DNA from 3 places in the Rhizobium sp. CFBP 13644 genome. Region 2 is predicted to be linked to each of the others. Evidence: riboswitches for the same ligand, from Rfam matches in the RefSeq annotation. Region 2 holds a riboswitch; each other region holds the start of a gene.

Region 1 (6,744 bases), 120 kb from region 2:
ATCCTTGTTTCCGCCATTCAGAAGATCCATCAGGATGGCTTGCGGCACGATGGGAACACGGGTTGGGCCGACCGCAAAACCCCGGCCAAGCTCCCGCAATCCGGATTGAACACCGCCCGCCGCATCCAGCCCGAAAGCGGACCCGCCGGACAGAACGAAAGCATCCACGGTCTCAACCGTCATGGAAGGATCGAGAAGTGCTGTATCCCGACCGCCGGGCGCACCACCCAGAATGGAGCCGGATGCAATGGCCGGTTCATCGAAGACAATGGCGGTGACGCCAGATCCCAGAGCAAGATCCGTTGCATGGCCAACCGCCACGCCATCAATATCATTCAGAAGATTGTGCAAGAGCGGGACCCTCCATGGTTCTCTCGGTATCCCGCCCTTGCCCCCTCCTGTCAACGCATCACGAAAACACTGCTGTTCCAATAACGGGTGTCGATGGAACCGCCATGTCGCGCGGCTCAAGCAGACCTGACAGAAAGCCTTCCCGCCCCGCCGCAACAGCCTTCGCAAAGGCCCCTGCCATGATGACGGGGTTGCCGGCACCCGCCACCGCCGTGTTCAAAAGCACGGCATCATAACCCAGCTCCATGACGGCAGTTGCGTGGGAGGGGCGACCGAGCCCTGCATCCACGATAATCGGCACATCTGGAAAATGGGCGCGCATGGAGCGCAGTGCCGTGATGTTCAGCGGTCCCATCGCACTGCCAATCGGCGCGCACCATGGCATCAGCACCTTGCATCCAGCGTCAACAAGCTTTTCGGCCACGACAAGATCGTCCGTGGTGTAAGGGAACACATCAAACCCGTCATCCACCAGAATGCGCGCCGCCTCGACCAAGGCGAAGACATCCGGTTGCAGCGTATCGTGATGGCCGATCACTTCAAGCTTGATCCAGTTGGTCTTGAAGACCTCGCGTGCCATTTTCGCCGTCAGTACCGCTTCCTTGGCCGTATGGCATCCAGCCGTATTGGGCAGAACGAGGCGGTCCAGCTCGCGGATCATCTCGAAAAACTGCCCGCCGGTCTTGCCACCCGCCGTTTCCCGCCGCAGCGAAATCGTCAGAATATCCGTTCGGCTGGCGCGGACAGCATCCGCCAGAACCGAAGGTGACGGATAGCGCGCCGTGCCCAGAAGCAGTCTTGAGCTGACCTCACGTCCATAAAGCGTCAACATGTCTTATCCTCCCTGCATGGGTGAGAGAATTTCGATCCGGTCGAAATCCTTGAGATGGAAACCGTGCCTGTCTTCGGCATGGACCAGATCGCCATTGACCGCTGTCGCGAGCCAATCACCCTCAAAATCGAGGCTTGCCAGAAGCTGGGACAGGGTGTCGGCGCTGAGATCATGCTCTTGCCCATTGACGAGAATTTTCATGGGAAACCTCCTTATTCTCAAGACTATCTGCAGCCTTGATGGCCATGGCGGGTGAAAGCAGAAAGCCGTGGCGGTGGGCGCCATTGATGAACAGCGTATTTCCGCTGCGGGTGACGGACGGCAGATTGTCGGGAAAGGCGGGGCGGATGCCGGTGCCCGTCTCGACAATCTTGGCTTCCGCAAAAGACGGGTGGAGCGCATAGGCGGCGTTGAGAAACTCCATCATCGAGCGCACGGATATCGGCCCGGCATCCTCGGTTTCGATCATGGTCGCACCCACCATGAAACGCCCCGGCTCACGCGGCACGACATAGAGCGGGATGCGCGGATGCAGCAGACGCACGGGCCGGGAAAGCGCGATATCGGGAGTGGCAAGATAGAGCATTTCACCCCTGACACCACGAAGCTTCTCAAGCGTGCCGAGTTGGGCATGGCCGGTGCAATCGACAATCCTGTCAAATCCGGTCTCAGTGATTGGCTCGCCACCCAGATGAAAAGCAACACCCATCGAGATCAGCCGCTGCTGCAACGCCGCGAGGGCCAGTCTTGGATCAAGATGACCTTCGCGCTCGAAGAAAAGCCCATGCCGGAAGCGCCCGCCAAGATCGGGCTCCAATGCGGCAATCTCCTCCTCGTTGACGCTGCGATGCTGGCTCGTGCGCGCGGCAAACCGGGCAAGCTCCGATTTGTCGCGTGCCGGGGCAACCACCAGCGTGCCGTTTCGCACGACAAGACCCTGCGTTGCCTCATCCCACCAGTCCAACGCGGAAGACCCAAGCCGGATAACGGCCTCGTCGGCGCTTTCCCGTTCGCACCAGGGCGCCAGCATGCCACCGGCATACCAGGACGCACCGTGCCCCGCCTTCGCTGCGGTGTCATGGATATCAACCGAAAGACCGCGTCTGACCATTTCCAGAGCGGCCGTCAGTCCCATGACGCCCGCTCCTTTGACGAGAATACGCATCTCACTCACCGGCAACGGGCGTATCGAGCGGCATATAGAGGCTGCCACCCTGCTTGAACTTTTCCGCCATGGCCTCCAGACCTTCCTTCTGTGCCTCGGCCCTGATGTCATGGGAGATGCGCATCGAACAGAATTTGGGACCGCACATGGAGCAGAAATGCGCAACCTTATGCGCTTCCTTCGGCAAGGTCTCATCATGGAAGGACCGGGCCGTTTCCGGGTCCAGCGACAGGTTGAACTGATCCTCCCAGCGAAATTCGAAACGCGCGCGTGACAGCGCATTGTCGCGGATCTGCGCGGCGGGATGGCCCTTGGCAAGATCGGCGGCATGGGCGGCAATCTTGTAGGTAATCACACCCACCTTCACGTCGTTACGATCAGGCAGGCCCAGATGCTCCTTAGGCGTCACATAGCAAAGCATGGCGGTGCCGAACCAGCCGATCATCGCAGCCCCGATGCCTGACGTGATGTGGTCATAACCCGGCGCGATATCGGTCGTCAGCGGCCCAAGCGTGTAGAAGGGCGCTTCTCCGCAGACCTTCAGCTGCTTGTCCATGTTTTCCTTGATCTTGTGCATGGGCACATGACCCGGACCTTCGATCATCACCTGACAATCTTTCGCCCAGGCAATCTGCGTCAGCTCGCCCAGCGTTTCCAGCTCGGCAAATTGCGCGGCGTCATTGGCATCGGCAATCGAGCCCGGACGGAGACCATCGCCCAGCGAGAAGGACACATCATAGGCGCGGCAAATGTCGCAAATCTCTTCGAAATGCTCGTAGAGGAAGGATTCCTTATGGTGGTGCAGACACCACTTGGCCATGATCGAGCCGCCACGCGACACGATGCCAGTCACGCGGTTGACGGTCAGCGGAATGTAGTGCAATCGCACCCCGGCATGGATGGTGAAGTAATCGACGCCCTGCTCGGCCTGCTCGATCAGCGTATCGCGAAAAACCTCCCAAGTCAGGTCTTCGGCAATGCCACCCACCTTTTCCAGTGCCTGATAGAGCGGAACCGTTCCAATCGGCACCGGTGCGTTGCGGATGATCCATTCGCGGATGTTGTGAATGTTGCGACCGGTCGAAAGGTCCATCACCGTATCGCCACCCCAGCGGATCGCCCAGACCATCTTGTCGACCTCATCCGCCATGGATGATGTCACAGCGGAATTGCCGATATTGGCATTGATCTTGACGAGGAAATTACGACCGATAATCATCGGCTCGGCTTCCGGGTGGTTGATATTGGCCGGAATGATCGCCCGGCCTGCCGCAACTTCCTGCCGCACGAATTCCGGCGTGACGTAATCGGGAATGTGAGCGCCGAAACTTTCGCCATCTCGAACCAGCTTTTCCTTTGCGGCTTCGCGGCCAAGATTTTCGCGGATCGCGACGAACTCCATCTCTGGCGTGATGATGCCTGCCCGGGCATAGGCCAATTGCGTCACGGCCTTGCCGTCTTTCGCCCGCAGCGGCTGGTTTCGCACGGGAAACTCAGGTGTCAGCCTTTCGCCTGTCGCAAAGCCGTTATCCTCAGGTTTGACGTGTCTGCCCTCATAGGCCTCCACGTCCCCCCGTGCCACGGCCCAGGCGTGGCGAAGGCGCGGCAATCCACCTTCGATGTCGAGGATATGTTTGGGATCGGTGTAGGGGCCGGAAGCGTCATAGACCGTGACAGCCGGCTCACCCGCTGTGGGGTGAAGGGCAATTTCGCGCATGGGAACGCGGATATCAGGGTAAAGCACGCCTGCCCTGTGAACCTTGGTCGAGGCGGGAAGCGGACCGGTGGTGACTGTGGGGGTGATAGTCTTGGCAACAATGTTCATCGTGAGGCTCCAAAGCAAAAGAGTTGGAGACCCAGTTCGAGCATGAAAGACGAAAAACCACGGGCAAACGGATGTGTGACGTGATCCGTAGCAGCCAGGCTGCTGTCTGCGCGTGTGCACCGTCCCTACGCCAGTATGAACTGGATCAGGTTCAACGGGTCACTGCGCATCGTAGCAGTATCTCAGCCCCTTGACGGGACACCCCTGGTGAATGCGCCAATGAGAAACCCGTGAGCATGATTTGTCAAGGCGTTACCAAACCTGCGCCGAAATCAAACCTAGTCACGACAAATTAACCTAGCCGTTTATTCCAATTTTATTTTTTAAAGCGTAATTCCGATATTGAGCTATGATCGCGCTTACTCGACTGGAGACTACTTGAAATGAATTCAACTATTCGTGAAATACTCTCGAAATTCGGCCAACTTCCTGTTCCCGTTGATACAATTGTAGATGAAGCAGATCTTTACGCTGCGGGACTTTCTTCCTTTGCCTCGGTGCAGCTGATGCTCGGACTGGAAGATGCTTTTGATATCGAGTTTCCAGACAGCATGTTGAACCGTAAATCTTTCGCCAGCATTTCCGCAATCGAAGCGACCGTTAAAACCATTCTTGATGGGAAAGAGGCTGCCTGATGGACCTGTCCGTGGCCACAAGCGATGCAACGCTGTCCGTTAGAGCAACGCGCGTGGCCGCGATCGCTGCGCGCCACGCAGACGATGTCGACGCGGCAGGGCGCTTCCCAAAGGAAGGAATCGCAGCGCTTCGACAAGAGCGCCTGCTTGGCATTCAGGTTCCCGTCCATCTGGGCGGCGAAGGCGCAAGTCCGAGCGAAATCACCGATGTCTGCTGCACCCTGGGGCAGGCCTGCTCCGCGACAGCAATGATCTTTGCCATGCATCAGATCAAGGCATCGAGCCTTGTCGAGCATGGGGAAGACAGTGAATGGCACAGCGCCTTCATGCGCCGCATGGCCGATGAACAATTGTTGCTGGGTTCAGCCACAACAGAAGGCGGCATTGGCGGAAATCTGCGCAACTCGATCTGCGCGATTAACGTGGATGGCGAAGTTTGCCGTCTTGAGAAAGACGCGACAGTCATTTCCTACGGCAGCGAAGCCGATGCAATCCTGATCACCTCGCGCGCCCATGCCGATGCTGCGCCAACAGACCAGGTGATGACGGTGTTCCTGAAGCATCAGTACAGCCTTGAAAGAACCCATATCTGGAACACGCTCGGCATGCGTGGCACCTGCTCCGATGGCTTTCTTTTCAAGGGGCAAGCCCCGTCGCAACAGATTTTCCAGAAACCCTTTGCCGAAATTGCGGCGCAATCCATGCTGGCCACATCGCATCTTTTCTGGAGTGGTGTGTGGTACGGCATTGCGGCTGATGCTGTTGCCCGTGCCCAGGCTTTCGTTCGCGCAGCCGCCCGCAAATCGCCCGGTGTCGCGCCTCCGGGTGCAATTCGGCTGGCAGAGGTTTCCAACAAGCTGCAAATCGTCAAATCGAACATCATCGCTGGCCTCAAGGCCTACGACCAGACCAAGGACGACCCTGAGACACTCATGTCCATGGCCTTTGCCATCGCCATGAACAATGTGAAGATCTGCTCGTCCGAAACCATTCTGGAAATCATCAACCATGCCATGCTGATCTGCGGCATCATGGGATACAAAAACGGGACGCCTTACAGTCTCGGCAGACATTTACGCGATGCGCATTCAGCGCAGCTCATGATTTCAAACGACCGCATATTGGGCAATTCTGCCAATCTCCTGCTCGTTCAGAAGCAGGACATCAGCCTTTTGGGATAAGACCATGGACATGCAGACTTCCTTTCTCGATCGCCTGTTCGACAAAGGGCTTTTGATCGATACCGGCGTGGACGGCCTTTATGGTCGAAGCGGCCAGTTCGAAGACGTCATCGTTGCTTTCGAGCGGTTGATCGATAGGGTCGGTGGCCCTGACAAGGCCGAAGCCATTCGCTTCCCGCCCGGCATCAACCGCGCCTATTTCGAAAAAAGCGGCTACATGAAGAGCTTTCCGCAACTGGCCGGAACCGTGCATTCCTTTTGTGGCTGCGAGCTGGACCATGTCAGCCTGCTGAAAAGCATGGATGAAGGAACCGACTGGACCAAGGACCAGAAGGCAACGGACATCGTTCTGACACCGGCGGCCTGCTATCCGCTCTATCCGACGATTGCCAAGCGCGGCGCCCTTCCGGCAGCCGGTGGTCTATACGACATCCAGTCCTACTGCTTCCGCCATGAACCCTCCAAGGACCCTGCGCGCCAGCAGCTTTTCCGCATGCGTGAATATGTTCGCATGGGCACGGAAAGCGACGTCACGGAATTCCGCCAGTTGTGGATGGATCGCGGCGTGGAGATGATGGAGAAGGTCGGCCTCGACGTGAAAATCGACATTGCCAATGATCCCTTCTTCGGACGCGCAGGCAAGATGCTGGCCAACAACCAGCGTGACCAGAACCTGAAGTTTGAGCTGCTGATACCGGTCACCTCAACCGAAAATCTGACGGCCTGCATGAGCTTCAACTACCATCAGGACGCTT
Region 2 (6,744 bases):
GCGGCTTCGCCTTGAAAGCGGCAAAGCCATTGTGCTTGCCCGTCCCTATGACTTGACCGGAGCCTGAAACGTGGCACCCCCTATTTTAAAACTCGATGATATCAAGCTGACCTTTGGCGTTAATCCGCTGCTGGATGGTGCAAACCTGCAAGTTGAGCCCGGAGATCGCATCTGCCTCGTCGGCCGCAACGGCTCTGGCAAATCCACGCTTATGAAAATTGCAGCCGGTCTGGTCGAGGCGCAGTCCGGGGAGGTGTTCCGGCACCCGTCCGCCACCATCCGCTATCTGGAACAGGCACCGGATTTTGAAGGTTTTGAGACGGTGCAGGCCTATGCCGAAGCCGGGTTGGGGCCGGGCGATGACGCCTACCGCGTGACCTATCTTCTGGAACATTTGGGGCTGACGGGGCTTGAGCGTCCATCCAGCCTGTCCGGCGGCGAAGCGCGACGCGCCGCACTGGTGCGCGTCATGGCGCCGGAGCCCGACATTTTGATGCTCGATGAGCCGACCAACCATCTCGACCTGCCAACCATCGAATGGTTGGAAGGCGAGTTGCAGCAGACGCGCAGCGCGCTCGTTCTGATTTCCCATGACCGTCGCTTTCTCGAAAAGGTCTCCACAGCCACCGTCTGGCTGGATCGCGGCCAGTCGCGCCGTCTCAGCCGGGGCTTCGCCCATTTCGAGGAATGGCGTGACAAGGTGCTGGAAGAAGAAGAGCTGGAACAGCACAAGCTCGGCAAAGCCATCGAGCGCGAAGAACACTGGATGCGCTACGGCGTGACCGCCCGGCGCAAGCGCAATATGCGCCGCGTGGGAGAGTTGCGCGATATGCGCGCCGCCTATCGCGGTCACAACGGCCCGCAGGGTACCGTGCAGGCAACTGCCGCTGAAGGGCGCGAGTCCGGCAAGCTGGTGGTCGAGGCTGACGCGATTACAAAATCCTATGGCGATCGCACCATCGTTGCACCATTTTCCCTGCGCGTCCATCGTGGCGATTGCATTGGCTTCGTGGGACCGAACGGTGCGGGCAAGACGACGCTTTTGAAGATGTTGACGGGTCAGCTGGAGCCGGATAGCGGCACCGTCAAGCTTGGCACCAAGCTGGAAATTGCCACGCTCGACCAGAAGCGCGAGGACCTCAACCTCGAGGACACGCTCGCTCACTACCTGACCGATGGGCGGGGCGAGAACCTGCTGGTCAATGGTGAGGTGAAGCACGTCACCGGCTATATGAAGGATTTTCTGTTCCAGCCTGAACAGGCCCGCACGCCCATCCGCAGGCTTTCGGGTGGCGAGCGCGCGCGTCTGATGCTAGCGCGCATTCTGGCAAAGCCGACTAACCTTCTGATCCTCGACGAGCCGACCAACGATCTCGATATTGAAACGCTGGATCTGCTGCAGGAAATCGTTGCCGGCTTTTCCGGAACGGTCATCCTTGTCAGCCATGACCGCGACTTTCTCGATCGCACCGTTACATCGACGATTGCGCCTGCCAATCCCGAAGCGCCAGATGGCCGGTGGATTGAATATGCCGGTGGCTACTCGGATATGATGGCGCAGCGCAAGGGCGCGTCTGACGAGAAGAAGAAGGCGGAGAAGCAGGAAAAGAGCAAAGCATCCGCCTCATCATCCGGTGACACCGGCAAGGCGAAATTGAAGCTCTCCTTCAAGCAGAAGTTCGCGCTGGAAAATCTGCCCAAGGAAATGGAAAAGGCGCAGGCCGAAATTGCCAAGCGCGAAGAGCGCATGGCCGATCCGCAGCTATTTGCCAAGAACCCCACAGCCTTCAACACGCTGGCCGACGAAATGTCGAAGCTTCGTGAAAAGCTTGAGGCCATGGAAGAAGAGTGGTTGGAGCTTGAAATGCTGCGCGAGGAAATGGAAGGGTAATCGACGCGATCCGCACCCGCAGACGCGGGTGTCGCACCTGCATCTTGCCAATACCACAGCAACCAATTACATCTTTGCCCAGATCTAACGGGGTGCTTTGTCTGATCAGACAGGGCTGAGAGGCATTTGCCAACCCGAAGAACCTGATCCGGTTAACACCGGCGGAGGGATTAGACGGCTTCCATCCAGACGCCACTTTCCCGTTCGTCCATTCGAGGAGGTTGTCTGATGCGTCGTCTGTTCATTCATAGTCTTGTTGCCGCGTCTTTTGCATTGCCCGGTTTCGCCCATGCGCAAGACAAGAAGGTGCTGACGGTCTACACCTATGAGAGCTTTGTTTCCGAGTGGGGCCCCGGTCCCAAGGTCAAGGCGTCCTTCGAAGAGACGTGCAATTGCACAATCAACTTCGTCGGCGTGGCCGATGGTGTGGCTTTGCTCAACCGGCTGAAGCTTGAAGGCGCAGGCTCCAGTGCAGATGTGGTGTTGGGTCTGGATACCAATCTCGTGGCGGAAGCCCGCCAGACGGGATTGTTCGAGGCTTCAGGTGTCGATACGTCTGAGGCCAAGGTGCCGGGTGGGTTTAAGGACGACGTCTTCGTGCCCTATGATTACGGTCATTTCGCTGTCGTCTACGATACGCAGACACTGAAGAACCCGCCGAAAAGCCTTGAGGAATTGGTAGAGGGCGATCCCTCGCAGAAGATCGCAATCCAGGATCCGCGGACATCCACTCCCGGTCTCGGGCTGCTTCTCTGGGTCAAGTCTGTTTATGGAGACAAGGCGCCGGAGGCTTGGGCGAAGCTCAAAAACCGCGTACTGACGGTGACGCCGGGCTGGTCTGAATCCTATGGCCTGTTTACCAAGGGAGAGGTGCCGATGGTGCTTTCCTACACCACGTCTCCCGCCTATCACATGGTTTCGGAAAAGACGGATCGCTATCAGGCTGCCAGTTTCGAAGAGGGTCACTATATCCAGATCGAAGTTGCGGGCATGTTGAAGAATGCGCCGGAAAAGGCGCTGGCCAAGCAGTTTTTCGCTTTCATGCTGAAGCCGGGCTTTCAGGACGCCATTCCGGAAAACAACTGGATGATGCCGGTTGCGGCCACATCCGCCCCCTTGCCGGAGGCATTTTTTAAGCTCGTTCAGCCTGCCAAAACGTTTTTGATGTCCCCCGAAGAGGTTGCTAAAAACCGCAAGGCCTGGATCGATGAATGGCTGGCTGCGATGAGCGTCAAGTAAGACGGATCGCTCTTCATCATGATCGAGCGCGTTGAACGTCGAAGGTTTATTGTCAGTGGAACGGTGGCATTTGTTGCCGTTCTTTTGTTCATGGGCCTTGCCGTCGCGGCGCTCCTCTCGTTTGATGCCGACACAGCGTCCGCTGAGGTGCTGGATGTCTATACGCTGCGCATATTGCGCTTCACTCTCTGGCAAGCAACGCTTTCCACCGTCTTGTCGATAGCTCTCGGCCTGCCAGTGGCGCTGGCGCTGGCGCGACAGCGGGATTTTCCCGGCCGCATCTGGATCATCCGGCTCATGGCGGTGCCGATGGGACTTCCGGTGATTGTCGGTGCGCTGGGGATTATCGCCATCTGGGGCAGGCAAGGGATATTCAACACGGTCTTCATGGCGGCTGGCGCAGAGCAGCCTTTCAGCATCTATGGTCTGTCCGGTATTCTGATTGCCCATGTGTTTTTCAATTTGCCGCTGGCGGTACGGTTCTTTCTGGCCGGGCTTGAGCGGGTTCCGGGGGAATATTGGCGCATCGCTGCCAGCCTGAGTTTTGGTCCACTCTCGACGTTTCGCTTCGTGGAATGGCCGGCCATTGCGCGTCTCATCCCGGGCGTGGCCGGTCTGATCTTCATGCTCTGCGCCACGAGCTTCACACTCGTTTTGTTGCTGGGGGGTGGGCCTGCGGCAACCACGATCGAGGTCGCCATCTATCAGGCGCTGCGTTTTGATTTCGATCCACCCCGCGCCATTTCGCTTTCCCTGATGCAGATCATCATGACCAGCGTGCTGCTTGCGCTGCTGGCGCGTTTACCCTCTGCCGATGCGGAAGCCTTGACGCAGGCGAAAGCCGTGCGACGCTTCGATAGCGACAGGTGGACGGCGCGTCTGTGGGATGGATCGATGATCATGCTTGCCATGGTTTTGGTCGCATTGCCTCTCTGCGCGGTCGCAGCATCTGGACTGACCGCGGATCTTTCGCGGCTGCTGCTTGCAAGCGCATTCCTCAAGGCTGCGATCACCAGCCTGCTGATCGCGCTCCAGTCCGCGTCTCTTGCCATTCTCATTTCGGTCGCACTTGTGCGCGCCCGTCAGGCTATCGCTGGGCAAAGACGACCGGCTGGACCGCTTCGGGTCTTGTTTACAGCCATGGGTGCCGGATCGGCCCTGGTGCTGCTCGTGCCTCCGGTCGTTCTGGGGAGTGGCTGGTTTCTGCTGTTGCGACCGCTGGGCGATGTCTCGACATTTGCGCCTATCCTTGTCTCCATCATCAACATGCTGATGGCGCTGCCATTCGTGATGCGGGTGCTGGAACCTGCATACATCGCCCATCAGACCCGCAGTGGGCGATTGGCTGCCAGTCTCGGGATATCAGGTCTGTCCCGGCTTCGCCTTGTTGAATGGCCGGTTCTATGGAGACCGGTTGCGACGGCATTTTCATTCGCCATGGCGCTTTCGCTCGGCGATCTCGGTGCTGTTGCCCTGTTCGGCTCGGAAAACTTCACGACATTGCCCTGGCTGGTCTATAGCAATATGGGCAGTTACCGGACCAATGATGCGGCGGGTTACGCCTTCATCTTGGGCGTCATCTGCCTCGTCCTCGCCGCCGGGGGCGTTTCCCGTCAGCCAGCGAAAGCCATCGCATGACCCTGCACGATATTGCTGTCAGCCTTGAGAAGATCGAGCTTACGCTCGGCCAGCAGAATTTTGCGCTGGATTGCCGCTTTGCGCGCGGCGAGGTGACAGCCATTGTCGGTCCGTCTGGATCGGGGAAGTCCACGCTCCTCAATCTCGTTGCGGGCTTTGAAGCGCCGGATCGCGGGAAGTTGCTGATCGAGGGACAGGATATGCGCGGGCTTGATCCCTCGCAACGGCCAGTCTCCGTGGTTTTTCAGGACAACAATCTCTTTGCCCATCTGGATATCTTCACAAATGTTGGATTGGGCATCAATTCATCCCTGAAGCTGGGTGCCGCTGACAAGGTCGTGATCAGCAAGGCGCTTGAGCGCGTCGGGCTTGCCGGTTTTGAAAGACGCCTGCCTTCGACCATGTCTGGCGGCGAGCGGCAAAGGGCGGCGCTGGCCAGAGCCCTGGTGCGCCGTCGCAGCATCATGGCTCTGGATGAGCCGTTTGCGGCACTCGATCCCGGCCTTCGCGCCGGCATGGGAAGCCTGCTGCGGGCGCTGCATAAGGAACTGGGCAACACCGTTCTTCTGGTGACGCACAACCCTGATGATATAAGCAAACTGGCAGATGCGGTTGTGTTTCTTCATCACGGTCAGGTGCTGTTTGAAGGCAGTGTTGACGCGTTTTTTGCCGCAACCCATCTTGAGCCAATCAGGATATTTCTGGCGGCGTGAGATTGTCGCTCAGCATTCGCGGTTATGCCGCGTCACAATTTCGACGCGGGTCACTGTCAAGCCTTGCAAAATAACACGGTCGATGCGCAAATTTTGCAGTTGCGATTCATTCACAACTGCTTGAGAAGTGATGCAAACAAGCGATCTGATAATATATTTGCAAATGGCGGATCATTTCGATTGTTTGCGCATTCACATGCCCCTAGGGCTAATATGGCATACTGGTCTGCACTTTAACGGATGATCAGGAACGTTTGGAGCAGACAGGCAGGATGATGACGTGTGTGAAGGCTCTGCGGGGCCACACCTCCAGTCAGAAGATGCGGAAGACAGGCAGGCTGGTCAAGCGCACGCTGGCATTGGCGGCCGCCGGCTTCGTGCTGTCGGCGTGCCAGTCTCTCTTCAGCTCGTCCTACCAGTCAACGCTCAAGCCATCTGACAATCCGCAGACCGTGGAGCAGGTTCAAAAGGACGATCCGCGTGCCCAGATGGGTGCGCGTGAGCATCCGCGCATCGTGGCAAGCTATGGCGGCGAATATCACGACGATAAGACTGAACGCCTCGTGGCCCGCATTGCGGGTGCGCTGACGGCAGTCTCGGAAAATCCGCAGCAGTCCTATCGCATCACCATTCTGAACTCTCCCGCCATCAACGCATTTGCGCTGCCGGGTGGCTATCTCTATGTGACGCGCGGGCTTCTGGCACTTGCCAATGATGCTTCGGAAGTCGCAGCCGTGCTGTCGCACGAGATGGGCCATGTGACTGCCAATCATGGCATTGAGCGCCAGCGCCGCGAAGAGGCCGAGGTCATTGCCAGCCGTGTGGTTGCGGAAGTCTTGTCCAGCGATCTGGCCGGAAAACAGGCACTTGCGCGTGGCAAGTTGCGCCTCGCAGCCTTTTCCCGCCAGCAGGAATTGCAAGCCGATGTTATAGGCGTACGCATGCTGGGCGAGGCCGGTTACGATCCCTATGCGTCGCCTCGCTTCCTCGATTCCATGGCGGCCTATGCGCGCTTCTCATCGGCAGATCCCGACAGCGATCAGAGCCTCGACTTCCTGTCGAGCCACCCTAACACTCCGCAGCGCATCGAGCTGGCCAAGCGCCATGCTCGCGCCTTCGGGCAGGAAGGACAGGTTGGCGATAAGGGTCGTGACTGGTTCCTCAATGGCATAGACGGGCTTCTTTACGGCGATAGTCCCCAGGAAGGATATGTGCGTGGCAACACGTTCCTGCATGGCACTCTCGGAATTCGCTTCGATGTTC
Region 3 (6,744 bases), on a different contig from region 2:
CAGCCGCACGACAGGCTTCATCGGGTTCGGCCTCAGTGTCGAAGGCGCGCCGCCATAAAGCCCGATGCCCGGGCGCATGAGGGCGTTGTGGAAGTCAGCGCCGAGGAACACACCGCCGGAATTGGCAAAGCACACCGGCACATCAGGAAACATCTGCGCTGTCTTGCGCATTTCGGCCAGTTGCGCGCCGTTGGCCGCGTGCTCAGGCTCGTCGGCGCAGGCCAGGTGGCTCATGATGAAGGTAATCGCGACGCCATCCAGCAGTTCGGGAGCATTCTTCAGCGCTTCGACTTCGGACGGCGCCATTCCAAGCCGGGACATGCCGGTATCAAACTGAAGGGCCGCGGGCAGTGTCTTGCCCAGCGTTTTCGCATGGGCGGTCCACTGCGCCAGTTGTTCCAGTGAGTTGATGACGGGCGTCAGCGACATGTCCGCGCAGGATATCTCGTTGCCGGGCTGGAGCCCGTTCAGAACGAAAATATCAGCGTCACCCGCAATGCGCCTGCGCAGCGAAATTCCCTCATCGATATGGGCGACGAAGAAGTGGCGGCATCCCGCATCATACAGCACGGGGGCCACGACATCGGCACCCAGACCATAGGCATCGGCCTTGACGACCGCGCTGGTCATCGCATTCGGAGCGAGCCGGCATAGGGTTAGATAATTGTCGCGAAGCGCGCCCAGATCTATGGTCAGATAACCGCTGGCACCGCCACTCGCCGTTTGGCGACTGATCGTCATGTCCATCATCGTTCCCTTGTTATTTTATAAGATGGTATTGCAACGATCATCGAATTTCTGCAATTTGATGCGCGGATCGTTCGAAGATATTCGATTTCGCGCAATATTCAGCGACAGAACGGAATGATTTCATGTCAGCTTTGGACGCTACCGATCGCCATATCATCAGAGTGCTGAGATTGAACGCCCGCATCAGCAATGCCAAGCTTGCGGCAGAGGTCGGCCTGTCGGCTTCTGCCTGTCTGCGTCGGGTCGATATTCTGGAGCGGGAAGGGGTTATCAGAGGCTATACGGCGCTGACGGGCAGCGCGGCTGGTGGTGAAGTTATCTCGGTCATTGTCCAGATTACGCTGGACCGGCAGACCGAAGATTTTCTCAACCGGTTCGAAAGCGCCGTTCGTAAATACCCCGAGATACGTGAGTGCTATCTGATGACCGGCGGCTCTGATTATTTCTTGCGGGTCGAGGTCGAAACAGCCGGTGATTTCGAGAGGGTTCACAAAGAAGTCCTGTCCAAATTGCCCGGCGTTTCACGCATCCATTCCAGCTTCGCCATCCGCAACGCCCTCGCCAGCCCAAAGCCAAGGGCCTGAAACATCAGGCGTTCCACCAGCGGTAAAAGTGGTGCACCGGCCCGTGTCCGCCTCCGATATCAAGGTCTTTTCCCGCAGCAAGCGCGCCGTGGAGAAACTCTTTTGAAAGTCTAACGGCTTGCGACAGCTGATGTCCAAGCGCCAGATGTGCGGTGATGGCGGCTGCTAACGTGCAGCCGGTGCCGTGGTCGTTGCGGGTCTCAATGCGCGGCAATGAGAACTCCTGCACGGAGTTGCCATCCAGCAGCAGATCGACGCTGTCGCGGCCCGTGCCGTGCCCACCTTTTATCAGAACAGCACGAACGCCGGTCTTGAGGATCGCCTCTGCCTGACGGACCATGTCTTTGTTGTTTTCCGCCATCGGCTGGCCGCTGAGAAGAGCTGCTTCCGGCAGATTCGGTGTGGCAAGCCATGCGAGTGGCAACAAGCGGCTGCGCAACGTCTCGATGGCGTCCTCCTGCAACAAGCGGTCACCCGATGTCGCGACCATCACCGGGTCCAGCACGATGGGCTTGGCGATGCTGCGGAGACCAGCGGCGATAGTCTCAATCGTCTCGATCCGCGATACCATGCCGATCTTGACCGCACCTATGTTGATGTCGGAGAAAACGGCTTCCATTTGCGCCGCGATCATCGTTGCGGAGATATCTTCGACAGCGGTCACGCCCCGCGTGTTCTGCGCGGTGATCGCGGTGATGACGCTGGCGCCGTATACACCCAAGGCAGAAAAAGTTTTCAAGTCTGCCTGTATTCCTGCGCCGCCACCGCTGTCGGAACCGGCAACCGTCAAGGCAATCGCTGTCATTGGCGTGCCTCCAGAGCCACATCCACCGCATGGCGGAACGCTTGTGTGGCACCGGCAATATCAACTGCCCGGAACAGGGCCGAAATGACAGCAACGCCATCCGCACCAGCCTCGATCACACCCGGCAAGGTCTCCAGCGAGATGCCTGCGATGGCACCCACTGGCATGTCTGGTCGGTCGCGTTTCAGCTCAGCGCGCAACAGCCGAAAGCCTTCAAGCCCCACCGGCGCATCGGGATTGACCTTGGAAACGGTCTCGAAAACACCGCCGATACAGGCATAGTCAGCCGGTGAACCCGCGACGCGCTTCGCATCGTCCATGTTCTTGACGGTCATTCCGATGATAGCATTCTCGCCCAAAAGACGCCGCGCCATATGGGCATCCATGTCATCTGCACCCAGATGCACGCCATCTGCACCGCATGCTAGCGCCACATCCACACGGTCGTTGATAACAAGGGGAACACCAGTTGCCTTCAGCGCCTCGCGAATAAGCGTCGCCTGTTCGATCATGTGTAGGGTCGAGCCATGCTTGTCGCGGTACTGGATGATTGTAGCACCGTGCAGGGCGGCAACGGCTGCCAGTTCCGGCAATGGGGCAATATCACATAGCGATGCGTCGACCAGCGCATTCAGCCGGTAATCAATCTTCATCATGGTCAATCCTCCCATGGGACAGGATATCTTGCTCGGTGACGGCGTTCAGCGCGTCGAGAAATGCGGCCTCGAATGTGCCGGGGCCACGGGCATGTGAGGCAGCGAGTTCTGCCGAGACACCTGTTACGACAAGCGCTGCCACCGCCGCCTGCATCGCATCGCCTTCCACCGCCATGAATGCAGCGATGACGCCGCCGGAAAGGCACCCGGTGCCCGTCACCTTCGCCATCCAAGGGTGGCCGTTCTGAATTTTGATATTTCGGATATGGTCCCGCAGCAGGTCTTCCGGCCCGGTCTGGATGCGCAGCGCCTTGCCAACATCACCGATCACAGCCATTTCGGCAGCATTGCCGCGCACGATGGTGGGCTGAAGTCCGATCAGTTCATGCGCGAAATCTAGTCGGGATGGCGAGTAGTCGCAGTGCACGGGATCGATGATCCATGGCTTGCCACGCTCGTTCGCAATATTCACTGCCAAGCGTATGACGCCGCGGCGGGCCGCATCCAATGTTCCCAGATTGATCGTCAGCGCATCGACCTTGGAGACGAAGCTTTCGATTTCTTCCTCGGACGACGTCATGGACGGAATGCCGCCAATGGCGGTGATGCCATCTGCGGTGAACTTCTGCACCACGGTGTTCATCAGGCAATGCACACGCGGTCGTCTTTGTCGCACCCGCGCCAGAAGCTCTGCGGCTATTTGTGCCGTTGGAAAACTCGCCATAACAAATGAACTCCAGACGTTAATCACGGAGATCCAGGTCAAGCGGAGAAAAGAAAAGCATTGCCAATGGCGACTGTTCCGTTCCTACGCCGGCATGACCCGGATCAGGTTCAAGGGTCCGGCTCAGCGCCATCTCAGCATCGTTAAGATGCTCCCCTCGGAATGTCTGGAAACTGTCGTTTTTTAAGTTTGCTGTCAATCATATTCGAAAGACGGAGGCGGATGACCTCCGTCTTTCAGCATGTCGTCAAACGATCTGGACGAGAACCTTCTCACGCGCCGATTTCAGTGCGGCATCGGCCAGCTTCAACGCAATCAGGCCATCATGGGCAGAGGGCGAAGGCGCGACATCATTCTCGACGGAATCGATGAAGGCCTTGATTTCTGCCGCATAGGCTTCGGTGTAGCGCGTCATGAAGAAATCATGCAGCGGTGGGCGGGTGTAGCCATCTTTCGTGGCGACTTCGATGGAAACGGGGCGCTGGTTTTCAGCGGCGACCGAGCCGAGCGAGCCATGTACTTCGATGCGCTGATCATAACCGTATGTCGCACGACGCGAGTTTGAAATGCTTGCCTGGCGTCCGCTTGCCGTTGTCAGGATGATGCTGGCGCTATCGTAATCGCCGAGTTCACCGATTCTCGGGTCCACCAGAACGGAGCCTGTTGCAAACACGCTGACGATTTCTTCGCCCAGCAGGAAGCGGGCAATATCGAAATCATGGATTGTCATGTCGCGGAAAATGCCGCCGGAGACCTTGATATATTCAGGTGGTGGCGCGCCGGGGTCACGGCTGACAATTGTCACCATCTCGACATCGCCGATCTGGCCGTCATCGATGGCTTTGCGCACGGCGCGGAAATGCGGGTCGAAACGACGGTTGAAACCGAGCATAATCTTCGCGCCGGTTTCCTTGACAACCTTGATGCAGGCTGTCGCGCGGGCGACATCCAGATCGATGGGCTTTTCGCAGAAAATGGCCTTGCCTGCACGCGCGAAACGCTCAATCAGATCGGCATGGGTGTTGGTGGGTGTGCAGATGATGACGGCATCAATATCAGGGTTCGCTAGAACCGCATCGATGGTGCTGATCTCGCAGCCGCTTTCATTCGCAATTGCCTGCGCAGCCTCAGGGAACGCATCCACGACAGCCACCAGTTTTGCTCTGGCGTCAGAGGCAATCGCCTTCGCGTGCACTTTTCCGATGCGACCTGCACCCAGCAAAGCCAATCTCGTTACCATCGTATCCTCCCGATCCGGTTTCTGCTAATGGAACGCACATGCGAACCCTAGCTATTTTGGAATATATGTTCCAACTTGCTAGAGCGGCATTTTGTCGGTGTCAAGGCGTGGGTTGGAGCCTTAAGCCTGAGGCATGCCAGGGATACGGTTGACCTCTGTCATCTGCTGGATCGTGCGCTCCGCAACACGCTCGGCCCGGACCTTCGATTGCTCCGCATCCTCTGGAAATGTGTAGGTCATGTAAGACAGCGATGTTTCAAGATCGTTGTTGTTGTGGCCCAGGATGGCGGCGAAATAGCTGTTCTTGGTCACGCTGGGCGGCGCGAAATTTCGATAGGCAATTTCGGCATAGAGATGGCGCAGACCGTAAGGCTTCGGTGGCTCTTCCTTGGGCCAGATATCCTCGAATTTGGCGATCACTGCATCGCGCAGTGGCAGGCGCACGTCTGCTGTAAAATCGTCCACATTCAGCCCAAGCCAGGATTTTCCGTCGCTGCTTTCGCGCAGGCGGCTGTAGGCATCGAGAACAATACGCGATTGTTCCAGCACCGGAATTTCATAGGTCACGCCGAATTTGGTGCCTTCGCCCTGCTTTGTCTTTGCCTGACCGTTGAACAGCACGCTCCATTTCGAAACGCCCTTGCCGTAGGGCGCTGGCGTCAATTCTGCCTGCGTGAAGACCTCGTAGGGACGCCGACCTGTCGTGCCCATCAGGCCGATGGCGACCGTCATGATATCGGAGGATTGCAGGTAGCGACGACAGCGACGCATCACCTCGGCATAGTTCTCGAAGGTAATCAGCGATCCATGCTTGTTGGCGATCTTCGCCATTTTGATCTTGCGTGCTTCATCATAGAGCTGCGGCGTTCCCGCGGCGATGCGCAGCATCGGGTGCTCGTCACCAAAGGCTTCGCGCAGCGCATTTCGGTATTTGGTGATGTAGGAAATGACCGTGGCCTGCGCCTTGTCGCCCATGGACGCCATCTCGGCATCCCACAGCGCCTGCATTTCCGGCTTTGTCGTTACGCCATTCGTAGCATTGATGAAGTCCGAAACGCGCAACAGAAAACGGGGCTTGCGACCCACCATGCTGTATTCGGCCCGCTCCAGTTTTTCCCGGATCGAATGTGCAACACCACGCATAGGGTATTCAGCGGTCTTGATGTAGGTGTTGAGGCGCTCACGCAGCTTTTTCATGTTGCAGATTGCCAGCGGCGTCGTCTTCGGGCCAAAGGCGTCTTTCAGCGCATATCTATATTTTACGATATAGAGTTCGAGCGTCTTCTCTGTTCGGCCATTGTCGAAGTGGAAGCGCACTTCTTCATTCCAGAGCGCGCTGATTTTCTTGGTATCGAATGTGCCATCAGCATTTCGGGTGGCCTTGATATTCTCGACAAATTCCGCGATCCGATCCACCAGCACAGGTGTTTTTGTTTTCCTTTTTTCGGCAGCGGACATCGATAGCTCCACAATATGATTCGGGTTTGAAAAGTATATATATTATAGATGCAAGTAACGCACAGTTAATGATCAATCAGGAAAATGGCTGCGTTGGCGAAGTCGCAGGTCGCGTGAACCATTTCGCGCCTTCACTACTCATGTAAATGTGGTCTTCAAGCCGAATGCCGAACCGGTCGGGATAAACCAGCATCGGTTCGTTGGAAAAGCACATGCCCGGGGCAAGCGGCATGGCGTTGCCGCGCACAATATACGGCGCTTCGTGAATTTCCAAGCCGAGCCCGTGGCCGGCGCGATGCGGGAGGCCGGGAAGGTTGTAGTCCGGCCCAAGGCCGTGGCACGCCATCACGCGGCGTGCGGCATCGTCCAGGTCGCTGCATGACGCGCCAAGCTGTGCAGCATCGAAAACCGCTTGTTGGGCCTCCCGCTCGATCGCCCAAGCCTCTGCAAATTCTGCTGTCGGCTGGTCGATCATGTAAGTGCGGGTAATATCGGAGTGGTAGCCATCGATACGGGTGCCCGTATCA

The links. Region 2 has a riboswitch for thiamine pyrophosphate ahead of thiB (thiamine ABC transporter substrate binding subunit). Riboswitches for the same ligand answer to the same signal wherever they lie in the genome.
Region 1: it holds a riboswitch for thiamine pyrophosphate, as region 2 does, so the genes downstream of both, thiC (phosphomethylpyrimidine synthase ThiC) here and thiB (thiamine ABC transporter substrate binding subunit) in region 2, are expected to answer to the same signal.
Region 3: it holds a riboswitch for thiamine pyrophosphate, as region 2 does, so the genes downstream of both, IFT53_RS10360 (hydroxyethylthiazole kinase) here and thiB (thiamine ABC transporter substrate binding subunit) in region 2, are expected to answer to the same signal.

Annotation. Positions count from the first base shown of each region.
Region 1 covers NZ_JACYVF010000004.1:325,746-332,489, reverse strand. Annotated here, with positions in the region: gene IFT53_RS13980 (P1 family peptidase) at 1-351, opposite strand, end outside; gene IFT53_RS13975 (thiazole synthase) at 410-1,183, opposite strand; gene thiS (sulfur carrier protein ThiS) at 1,187-1,384, opposite strand; gene thiO (glycine oxidase ThiO) at 1,353-2,348, opposite strand; gene thiC (phosphomethylpyrimidine synthase ThiC) at 2,350-4,173, opposite strand; TPP riboswitch at 4,278-4,389, opposite strand; gene IFT53_RS13955 (acyl carrier protein) at 4,557-4,808, shown strand; gene IFT53_RS13950 (acyl-CoA dehydrogenase family protein) at 4,808-5,989, shown strand; gene IFT53_RS13945 (amino acid--[acyl-carrier-protein] ligase) at 5,994-6,744, shown strand, end outside.
Region 2 covers NZ_JACYVF010000004.1:206,612-213,355, forward strand. Annotated here, with positions in the region: gene IFT53_RS13430 (thiamine diphosphokinase) at 1-67, shown strand, start outside; gene IFT53_RS13435 (ATP-binding cassette domain-containing protein) at 71-1,891, shown strand; TPP riboswitch at 1,970-2,078, shown strand; gene thiB (thiamine ABC transporter substrate binding subunit) at 2,117-3,130, shown strand; gene thiP (thiamine/thiamine pyrophosphate ABC transporter permease ThiP) at 3,149-4,768, shown strand; gene IFT53_RS13450 (thiamine ABC transporter ATP-binding protein) at 4,765-5,481, shown strand; gene IFT53_RS13455 (M48 family metalloprotease) at 5,802-6,744, shown strand, end outside.
Region 3 covers NZ_JACYVF010000003.1:180,507-187,250, reverse strand. Annotated here, with positions in the region: gene alr (alanine racemase) at 1-747, opposite strand, end outside; gene IFT53_RS10375 (Lrp/AsnC family transcriptional regulator) at 873-1,334, shown strand; gene thiD (bifunctional hydroxymethylpyrimidine kinase/phosphomethylpyrimidine kinase) at 1,339-2,139, opposite strand; gene thiE (thiamine phosphate synthase) at 2,136-2,795, opposite strand; gene IFT53_RS10360 (hydroxyethylthiazole kinase) at 2,782-3,519, opposite strand; TPP riboswitch at 3,584-3,687, opposite strand; gene iolG (inositol 2-dehydrogenase) at 3,767-4,759, opposite strand; gene IFT53_RS10350 (telomere resolvase) at 4,880-6,217, opposite strand; gene IFT53_RS10345 (M24 family metallopeptidase) at 6,294-6,744, opposite strand, start outside.